2 regions of the Streptomyces agglomeratus genome follow, and region 2 is predicted to be linked to the other one. Evidence: riboswitches for the same ligand, from Rfam matches in the RefSeq annotation. Region 2 holds a riboswitch; the other holds the start of a gene.
What was found. A riboswitch is a leader RNA that binds a small molecule or an ion and turns the genes downstream of it on or off. The one in region 2 is predicted to bind cobalamin.
Positions count from the first base shown of each region.

Region 1 (5,042 bases), 2.2 Mb from region 2:
CATCGTCGGCGTCATCCTCGCCGGCGCCGTCCAGGACATGGTGACGCTCTTCTTCTCCACCCGGCGCGACGGCCGCTCGCTCGGCCAGATGGCGCGGGACGAGATAGGACCGTTCGGCGGCGCGGCCGCCCTGGTCGCCGTCTTCGCCATCATGATCATCCTGCTGGCGGTGCTCGCCCTGGTGATCGTGAACGCGCTCGCGCACTCGCCGTGGGGCGTCTTCTCCATCGGCATGACCATCCCGATCGCCCTGTTCATGGGCGTCTACCTGCGCGTCCTGCGTCCCGGCCGGGTCAGCGAGGTCTCCGTCATCGGCGTCGCGCTGCTGCTGCTCGCGATCGTCTCGGGCGGCTGGGTCGCGGAGTCCTCGTGGGCGGACACCTTCACGCTGGAGCCGGGCACGCTCGTCATCTGGATGATCGTGTACGGCTTCCTCGCCTCGGTCCTCCCGGTGTGGCTGCTGCTGGCGCCGCGCGACTACCTCTCCACCTTCATGAAGGTCGGCACGATCGGGCTGCTCGCCCTCGGCGTCTTCATAGCGCTGCCGACGATGAAGATGCCCGCCGTCACCGACTTCGCGACCAGCGGCACCGGGCCGGTCTTCGCCGGCTCGATGTTCCCGTTCGTCTTCATCACCATCGCCTGCGGCGCGCTCTCCGGCTTCCACTCCCTGGTCTCCTCCGGCACCACGCCGAAGATGGTCCAGAAGGAGACACAGATCCGGATGATCGGCTACGGCGCGATGCTGACCGAGTCGTTCGTCGCGGTGATGGCCATGATCACGGCCTGCATCATCGATCCCGGCCTGTACTTCGCCATCAACTCCCCCGTCGGCGTCGTCGGGGACAGCGTCCAGGCGGCGTCCGAGGCGGTGACGAACCTCGGCTTCTCCATCTCGCCCGAGGCGCTGGCCCAGGCCGCGAAGGACGTCGAGGAGCAGAGCCTGCTCTCGCGCACGGGTGGCGCGCCGACCTTCGCGCTCGGCATGTCGGAGATCTTCTCGGCCGTCGTCGGCGGTACCGCGATGAAGGCTTTCTGGTACCACTTCGCAATCATGTTCGAGGCGCTGTTCATCCTCACCACGGTGGACGCGGGCACGCGCGTCGGACGCTTCATGCTCCAGGACATGCTGGGCAACGTCTACAAGCCGTTCCGCCAGGTCAGCTGGAAGCCCGGTGTCTGGTTCGCCAGCGCGGTCGTCGTCGGCGGCTGGGGCTACTTCCTGTGGGTCGGCGTGCACGACCCGCTGGGCGGCATCAACCAGCTCTTCCCGCTGTTCGGCATCGCGAACCAGCTGCTGGCCGCCGTCGCCCTCGCCGTCTGCACCACGCTGCTCGTGAAGTCCGGCCGCCTGAAGTGGGCGTGGGTCACCGCGGTGCCGCTCGCCTGGGACGTGGCGGTCACGCTCACCGCGAGCTGGCAGAAGATCTTCTCGGACGACGTGAAGGTCGGCTTCTTCGCCCAGCGCGACAAGTACCAGGCCGGCATCGACGCGGGCCAGGTGCTGCCGCCCGCCAAGAACATGGACCAGATGCACACCGTCGTCACCAACTCGACCGTCGACGGCGTGCTGTGCGCGCTCTTCGCGGTCCTCATCGTGGTGGTGCTCGCGGACGCCGGCCGGGTCTGCCTCAAGGCGATCCGCGACCCCGAGAGCGTCAAGCTCCACGAGGCGCCGTACGTCGAGTCCAAGCTGGTCGCCCCCGCCTCGATCATCGCCACCAAGGAGGAGAAGGCCGAACTGGTCGCCGCCGGCGTCGGCCCGGAGGGCGGCAACCGCAAGGAGACGGCGGCCGCCGGGACGGGGACGCCGGAATGACGCTGACGGACGTTCGGCGGGCGGCGGGCCGGATCCGCTGGTACGTCCGCGAGCTGACCGGCGAGTCGGCGTACGACCGGTACGTCGCCCACGCGCGCTCCTGCGACCCCGGGGCGCCGGTGATGACCCGCCGCCAGTTCGAGCGCAGCCGCACGGACGCCCGCGAGGCGGACCCCCGCGAGGGCTTCCGCTGCTGCTGAACGGTCGCCCACGGGCCGCCGCGCCCCATTCGGGGGTACGGCGGCCCGTCGGCGTCAGCGCACCCACTCCTTCAGGGCTTGGGTCTCCAGGGTGAGTTCGACCGGGCCGGGCAGCGCCACCGGCTTGCCGAACGGGACGGTGTGCGCGTTCTCGTACGAAGGCATCACTGGGCGCGAGTGAGCCGTCGGGGCGCGCGGCCCTTGCGGTACGCCTGCACCTTCAGCCCTTGGTCCGGATGGAGCCACAGCTCGGGACGAGACTGCAAGCAGATGCGCGTCAGCCACTGAATGATTCACCCGTGGTCCCCGTCCGGAACAACCCTGCTCCTCAGCCGCCCGTCGATGAGCTCCAGACGCACGCCCTCGGTCGTGCGGGCGAGTATGCGCGTGGCCTCGTCGAACTCTTCGGGGAGCAGGTGGGGCCGGCCGGCGACAGCTGTCATGGGGCGTACCTCCTTGTGCTCACGACGATAGCGGCGCCCTGTGACAACTGCGGTCCCCTTCCCGCGTGACACAACATGTGGGGGGTGCATCATCCAACCGCCCCCACATGTATGCTCATGCTCGCTGTCGCCGCAGGGGAATCCGGTGTGAATCCGGAACTGTCCCGCAACGGTGTGATCGGTGTGCTTTTGTGCACCCGGGAGTCCGAAGACCTGCCGACGGTGTATCCGGCTCGACCGAACCGGATACCGACACGTCCGGGCCTCGCGGTTGGGCCGGTGGACGCTACGCGGTGTGCCGCCCTCGACGGGTGACGTGTGCCCGTACGCCCCCGCTCCCCCGCCGGCCCCGCGCCGAGCGAGGGAGAGCACCCCTGTGACCATCGCGTCAGCCGATCCGGCCACTGCCACGGAATCGACGGAGCCGTCCGACGGGCCCGGAGCCGGGACCGCACTGCTGCGGACCCTCACCGACCTGACCGCCGACCTCCCCGACACCGACCCGGGCAGAGTCGCCGCGGCCGCCCTGCGCGGCCGCAACGCGGCGTCCGACGCGGCAGAGCTGCGGGGCCTCGCCACCGACGCCGCCGCCGGGCTGATCTCCGAGGACCCGGCGTACTCCCGCCTCGCGGCCCGCCTGCTGACCCGTACGATCCGGGACGAGGCGGCGACGCAGGGCGTCCGTACGTTCTCCGAGTCGGTGTCCGTCGGCCACCGCGAGGGCCTGATCGCCGACCGCACGGCCGACTTCGTGAACGCCCACGCGGCCCGCCTCGACGCGCTGGTCGACCAGGACGCCGACGACCGCTTCGGCTACTTCGGACTGCGCACGGTCTACAGCCGCTACCTCCTGCGCCACCCCATCACCCGTCAGGTCATCGAGACCCCGCAGCACTTCATGCTGCGCGTGGCGTCCGGCCTCGCCAAGGACGACTCCCCCCCGGCCGCCGACGAGGTCGCCGCGCTGTACCGCCTGATGAGCCGCCTGGACTACCTGCCGTCGTCGCCGACGCTGTTCAACTCCGGTACGCGCCACCCGCAGATGTCGTCCTGCTACCTGCTGGACTCGCCGCTCGACGAGCTCGACTCGATCTACGGCCGCTACCACGAGGTCGCGCGCCTCTCCAAGCACGCCGGCGGCATCGGCCTCTCGTACTCCCGCATCCGCGCCCGCGGCTCCCTGATCCGCGGCACCAACGGTCACTCGAACGGCATCGTCCCCTTCCTGCGCACCCTCGACTCGTCCGTCGCCGCCGTGAACCAGGGCGGCCGGCGCAAGGGCGCGGCCTGCGTCTACCTGGAGACGTGGCACGCGGACATCGAGGAGTTCCTGGAACTGCGCGACAACACGGGTGAGGAGGCGCGGCGTACGCACAACCTGAACCTCGCGCACTGGATCCCCGACGAGTTCATGCGCCGCGTCGACGCGGACGCCGACTGGTCGCTGTTCTCGCCCTCCGACGTTCCCGAGCTCGTCGACCTGTGGGGCGACGCGTTCGACCAGGCGTACCGCAAGGCGGAGGCCGACGGCCTGGCCCGTACGACCATTCCCGCGCGCCAGCTGTACGGCCGGATGATGCGCACCCTGGCGCAGACCGGGAACGGCTGGATGACGTTCAAGGACGCGTCGAACCGTACGGCGAACCAGACCGCCGAGCCCGGCTCCGTCGTCCACTCCTCGAACCTGTGCACCGAGATCCTGGAGGTCACTGACGACGGCGAGACGGCCGTCTGCAACCTCGGCTCCGTCAACCTCGGTTCGTTCGTTCTCGGGAACGGCGAGATCGACTGGGAGCGGCTGGACGAGACCGTCCGCACGGCCGTCACCTTCCTCGACCGCGTCGTCGACATCAACTTCTACCCGACCGAGCAGGCCGGCCGCTCCAACGCCAAGTGGCGTCCGGTGGGCCTGGGCGCGATGGGTCTCCAGGACGTCTTCTTCAAGCTGCGCCTGCCCTTCGACTCGGCCGAGGCCCGCGACCTGTCCACGCGGATCGCCGAGCGCATCATGCTCGCCGCGTACGAGGCGTCCTGCGACCTCGCCGAGGTCAGCGGCCCGCTCCCGGCCTGGGAGAAGACCCGCGCGGCGCGCGGCGTCCTGCACCCCGACCACTACGGCGTCGAGGTCACCTGGCCGGAGCGGTGGGACGCGCTGCGCGCCCGTATCGCGAAGACCGGCATGCGCAACTCCCTGCTCCTCGCGATCGCGCCGACCGCGACCATCGCGTCCATCGCGGGCGTGTACGAGTGCATCGAGCCGCAGGTCTCCAACCTCTTCAAGCGCGAGACGCTCAGCGGTGAGTTCCTCCAGGTCAACGCGTACCTGGTGGAGGACCTGAAGAAGCTCGGCGTCTGGGACGCCCAGTCCCGCGAGGCGCTGCGCGAGTCCAGCGGCTCGGTGCAGGGCTTCAGCTGGATCCCCGAGGAGGTACGGGCCCTGTACCGCACCGCGTGGGAGATCCCGCAGCGCGGTCTGATCGACATGGCGGCGGCCCGTACGCCGTACCTCGACCAGTCGCAGTCCCTGAACCTCTTCCTGGAGACGCCGACCATCGGGAAGCTCTCCTCGATGTACGCCTA
Region 1 covers NZ_MEHJ01000001.1:2,853,282-2,858,323, forward strand. The annotation lists gene AS594_RS11960 (carbon starvation CstA family protein) at 1-1,819, shown strand, start outside; gene AS594_RS11965 (YbdD/YjiX family protein) at 1,816-2,019, shown strand; gene AS594_RS47560 (hypothetical protein) at 2,313-2,462, opposite strand; cobalamin riboswitch at 2,574-2,697, shown strand; partial or broken gene AS594_RS11975 (ribonucleoside-diphosphate reductase subunit alpha) at 2,839-5,042, shown strand, end outside.
Region 1: another riboswitch for cobalamin. It lies ahead of AS594_RS11975 (ribonucleoside-diphosphate reductase subunit alpha); the one in region 2 lies ahead of AS594_RS21865 (CbtB domain-containing protein).

Region 2 (5,042 bases):
GTCCCCGGCAAGGACGAGATCTACGACCCGGCCACGAAGAAGTGGGAGTACACCGGGGTCGTACGGAAGTTCCCGACGTACCCCGCGATCTTCCTGATGAACAACGGCAAGCTCTTCTACTCGGGCTCCAACGCCGGGTACGGGCCGGCGGACGAGGGCCGCGAGCCGGGTGTCTGGGATCTGGAGACCAACACGTTCAAGAAGGTCCCCGGGCTCAGCGACCCGGACATGATGGAGACCTCCGCGACCGTGCGGCTGCCTCCCGCCCAGGACGAGAAGTACATGGTCATCGGCGGCGGCGGGGTCGGCGAGTCGGAGAAGTCCAGCGAGAAGTCACGGCTGGTCGACCTGAAGGACCCGAACCCGCGCTTCAAGGACGGCGACTCGCTCGACCAGGGCACCCGCTACCCCAGCGCGTCCCTGATGCCGGACGACAGTGTCCTGATCACCGGCGGCTCCAACGACTACCGGGGCCGCGGCGGCTCGGACATCCTCCAGGCGCGCCTGTACGACGCCAAGACCGGCAAGTACCGCCGGGTGGCCGACCCGGCCGTGGGGCGCAACTACCACTCGGGCTCGCTGCTGCTGCCCGACGGGCGCGTCATGATCTTCGGGTCGGACTCCCTGTACTCTGACAAGGCCAACACCAGGCCGGGCGTCTTCGAACAGCGCATCGAGATCTACACGCCGCCGTACCTCTTCCGGGACGCGCGGCCGAAGCTGACCGGCGGACCGAAGACGGTCAGGCGCGGCGGTACGGCCACCTTCAAGTCGGCGCACGCCGCGTCGATCAAGGACGCGAAGCTGATGCGGCCCAGCGCCGTCACGCACGTCACAGACGTCGACCAGCGCACGGTGGCGCTGGAGATGAAGAAGACGAAGGGCGGCATCTCGGTCACCGTGCCGAAGAACCGGGCGCTGGTCCCGTCCGGCTACTACATGCTGTTCGTGACGGACGATCAGGGCACGCCGTCCGAGGGCGTCTGGATCGAGGTCCCGTAGGCCGACGGGTACGCGAAGGGGGCCGCCCGGTGTGCCGGGCGGCCCCCTTCGCTTTCCGTGTCGCGTGCGCCGCTACTTCGCGTTGCGGGCCAGTTCGAGCGCGTACTCCTCGTACCACTCGCCGGCCTTCGGGCCGCCCTTGCAGTCGCCGTCGGACTCGCCGGGGCGCTTGATCCACAGGAACGCGTCGACCAGCTCGTCACCGGTCTTGGTGGTCGGCTTCTCACCGAGCGCGCGGCCCGGCGGGTTGCACCAGTTCTCCTCGGGGTCTCCCCCGGTGTACGGACCGTTGCCGTTGCGGCTGGTGTCGATGACGAAGGGCTTGTTGCCCACCTTCGCGGAGAGCTTCCTGCCGAAGTCCTTGCTGACGCGGGTGGTCTGGAAGTTGGAGACGTTCACCGAGAAGCCGTCCGCCTTCGCGATACCCGCCCGCTGGAGCGGCTCGAACAGTGAGTCGGGGGACTTCCAGCCCGCGTTGCCCGCGTCCAGGTACACCTTGGCCTTCGGCTGCTCCTTGAGGCGCTCGACGGCGCCCTTGAGGAGGTCGTACCGCTCCTCGTGGAACTCGTCGGGCGTGCAGCCGTCGACCAGGTGCAGCAGCGCGTCCGGCTCCAGGATCACGGTGGCCGGGCGGTCGCCGATGCCCTTGGCCACCTGGTCGACCCAGGCGCGGTAGGCGTTGCCGTCGGCGGCGCCACCCTTCGAGAACTGCCCGCAGTCGCGGTGCGGGATGTTGTAGAGGACGAGCAGCGCGTCGCGGTCCGCCTTCTCGGCCGCCTCCGTGTACCCCTTGGCCTGGGCCTCGGCGTTCTCGGGACCGATCCACTCGGCGGCCGGCTGCTCGGCGATCTTGCGGATGAGGCCGGCCTTCTCGTCCTCGCCCTTCTTGGCCAACGCAGCGGCCTGCTTGGCAGCGTTTCCTTCCGGGTTGACCCAGTACGGATCGCTCCCCTTCGGCTGCTGCTTCACCGGGTCCGGACTCGTGCCGCCGCCCCCGTCACCGCCGGAGGACGAGCAGCCCGCCAGGAGCAGCGCGGCCCCCACGGCCCCCACCGCGGCCACCCGGACACGCACGCGCCTACGGCCGCTGTAACTGCCGTACATCCACTCCCCCTTGGCTGCACCGAAGATGCACTGAAGACGTACTGAAGATACGAGGACCCCCCGGTCCCTCCCCGGACACATCCGGTCGAAACCATCCTGGCACACCGGGTGCCGCCACGGGAGCGAGGGACAGAGTCCCTGTTGACAGTGCTCAGCCAGGCTGGGACTCTCCGGATGACAACTCCACACACATCGAGGCGACGGTGGACAGGAACCCGGTGCGAACCCGGGACGGTCCCGCCACTGTGACCGTACGCGAGCCCACGGGCCCGTACGGAAGTCAGGAACTGACCCGTCGTCCTCCTGAATTGGGGCGTGGAAACCCCAGAAGGAGGCTCACCGGTATGTCTCTGCACACTGCGCAGCACACCGACACCGCGGCGGTCACGTCCGCCGCGACCACCGCCCGTCACTGGCTGATCATGGCCGCCGCGGCGATCATCGCCCTCGTCGCGCTCTACGCGGTCTTCATGGACAACGGCACCGCCATCGCCGCTACGGGCGACTACCTGCACGAGTTCTCGCACGACGGCAGGCACCTCTTCGGTGCCCCCTGCCACTGATCGGGGGCCGTGCGCACCATGTCAGAACCTGTACTGCCCCTGCTCGGACGCGGGCTGGCGGCGGGCGGGGCAGCCGGCCTTGCCGCCGGCCTGTTCTCCCTGCTCCTCGCCGAGCCCCTGATGGACCGTGCGATCCGCCTCGAAGAGGCACGTTCCGCGGCCGATGAGCACACGCACGGTGCGGCGGCCACGGCCGTCCAGCACCACGAGGAACTGTTCTCCCGCTCCACCCAGCACTTCGGCCTGGTCGTCACGGCGGTCGTGGCGGGCCTCGCGCTGGGCGTCCTGTTCGCCCTCGCCTACGCCCTGGTGCACCGCCGTACGGGCCTCGGTGAGCGGCCGTGGCCGCGCGCCCTGGCCTTCGGCGCGGCCGCCTTCGTGGCGGTCTCGCTGCTGCCGGGACTGCGCTATCCGGCGAACCCGCCGGGGGTCGGCGACTCCGGCACCGTCGCGAGCCGCCAGGCCCTGTGGCTGGCGGCCGTGGTGATCGGCATCCTCGGCATGGTGCTGGCCCGGCAGGTGTACGTACGCCTCGCCGACCGGTCCCTGCCGGTGCGGCAGGTCGCGGTGGCCGTCACGGGGGTCGCGACGCTGGCGGTGCTGTTCGCGCTGCCGGGCAATCCGGACGAGGTCCCGGTGGCGGCGACGCTGCTGTGGGACTTCAGGATGCTGTCGCTGGCCTCGCACGCGGTGCTGTGGGCGGTGTTCGCGGGGGTCTTCGGGGCGCTGGGGCTGCGCGCGGCGACCCGCTCGGTTCCGGCGGCGGAGCCGGTGGCGGCGTAACACCGACCGCACCACCAACCACACCAACCGCACCACCGACCGCACCAACCGCACCGACAACGCCGGGCGTTCAGCCCCGGCCGGCCCCCGTCAGGTACGCCGACACCACGACGTTGGCCGTGTAGGTGCGGGCCTTCTTGTCGTACGTGCCCCCGCAGGTGATCAGGCGCAGTTCCGCCCGGTCGCTCTCGCGGGGGCCGTACACCTTCTGCGGGTCGAAGCGCTCGCGGGTGAAGACCTGGATGTCGTCGATGGTGAACTCCAGGCTCAGACCGCCGGCGCCCGTCACCTTGACCTTCTCGCCGGGACGCGCGGCGCTCAGGCCGTAGAACACGGCCGGCTTGTTCTCGGTGTCGACGTGCCCGACGAGCAGGGCGACTCCCGCCGCGCCCGGCACGCTCCCGCCCCGGAACCAGCCGACCTTCGACGACTGGTGGTACGGCGGCGGATCGACGGCGCCCGACGCGTCGAGACCGCGGGGAACCACCGGGGCCGTGATGCCCAGGGAGGGCACGGCGACGCGCTGCGGCGCCGCGGCGGCCTCTACGGGGGCGTGTGCGGGAGGCAGCGGCACTCCCAGCGGGCGGCCGACAGCGGCCACGTCTCCGGTGGTGGGCGCCGAGCTGCCGCCGGGGCCGTCGGTCACCTCCCGGCCCCACAGCCACAGTCCGAGCAGCAGCACCGCCCACGCGACGCCGGTCAGCAGCCGTCCGCCACCGGCCGGCCGGTCCTCGGCGGACATGTCAGTCCGAGTCCGTACGACGGCGACGGCGCACGCTGCGGTAGGCCACCGCGACCGCCGCCGCGCCCGCCAGCACGAGGCCGATCACGGTGTGCGGCGTTCCGGGCCCGCCCTCCTCGGCCGCGGCGACCTCCGCCGTGCCGCCGCCGCCCGCGTGCACGGGTGCGACGGGGGTCTCGTGGTGCGTCGGGTGGTGGGTGGGCTCGTGGTGGTGGACGACCGTGACGGTGCCGCTGGCCCGGCCGCCGCCCTTGCACTTCACCCAGATCTCGTAGTCCTTGGCCTCGGCGTCGGAACGGATGCGGGCCTCGGCGAACAGGTCGCCGCGGTCGGCCGCCGGGTTGAAGTGCGCGGGTGAGGCGAACGCCTCCGACGTACCGGTGGCCTGCCCGCCCTTGCACACGTCGACCCGCAGATCCACCTCCCCGCCCGGAGCGATGGTGGACGGAGTGACGAGGACCTGGCCCTCGGCCTCGTTGTCGGCATGGGCGGCGGCTGCGGGCGCGATGACCGCGGCAGCCGCCACGCCGGCACAGAGCGCGAGCTGAAGTGAGCGCATAGTGAACCTCCTGGTACTACGAAGATTCACCGGTACGGCCGGTTTCCGCATCTTCAGGAGCGCTTCACTGCTCCGTACGGGCCCCCGGGCGGGAGCGGACCGCTCAGATCCGGTCGACGAGGTCCGCGATCGAATCGACGATCGTCGAGGGGCGGAAGGGGTAGCGGTCGACGTCCGCCGGCCCGGTCAGACCGGTCAGGACGAGAAACGTCTCCATGCCCGCTTCCAGCCCGGCCAGGACGTCCGTGTCCATCCGGTCGCCGATCATCGCGCTGGTCTCGGAGTGGGC
Region 2 covers NZ_MEHJ01000001.1:5,022,574-5,027,615, reverse strand. The annotation lists gene glxA (radical copper oxidase GlxA) at 1-1,002, shown strand, start outside; gene AS594_RS21870 (glycoside hydrolase family 6 protein) at 1,075-2,106, opposite strand; cobalamin riboswitch at 2,251-2,416, shown strand; gene AS594_RS21865 (CbtB domain-containing protein) at 2,451-2,669, shown strand; gene AS594_RS21860 (CbtA family protein) at 2,688-3,452, shown strand; gene AS594_RS21855 (class F sortase) at 3,523-4,194, opposite strand; gene AS594_RS21850 (hypothetical protein) at 4,196-4,753, opposite strand; gene AS594_RS21845 (HAD-IIA family hydrolase) at 4,857-5,042, opposite strand, start outside.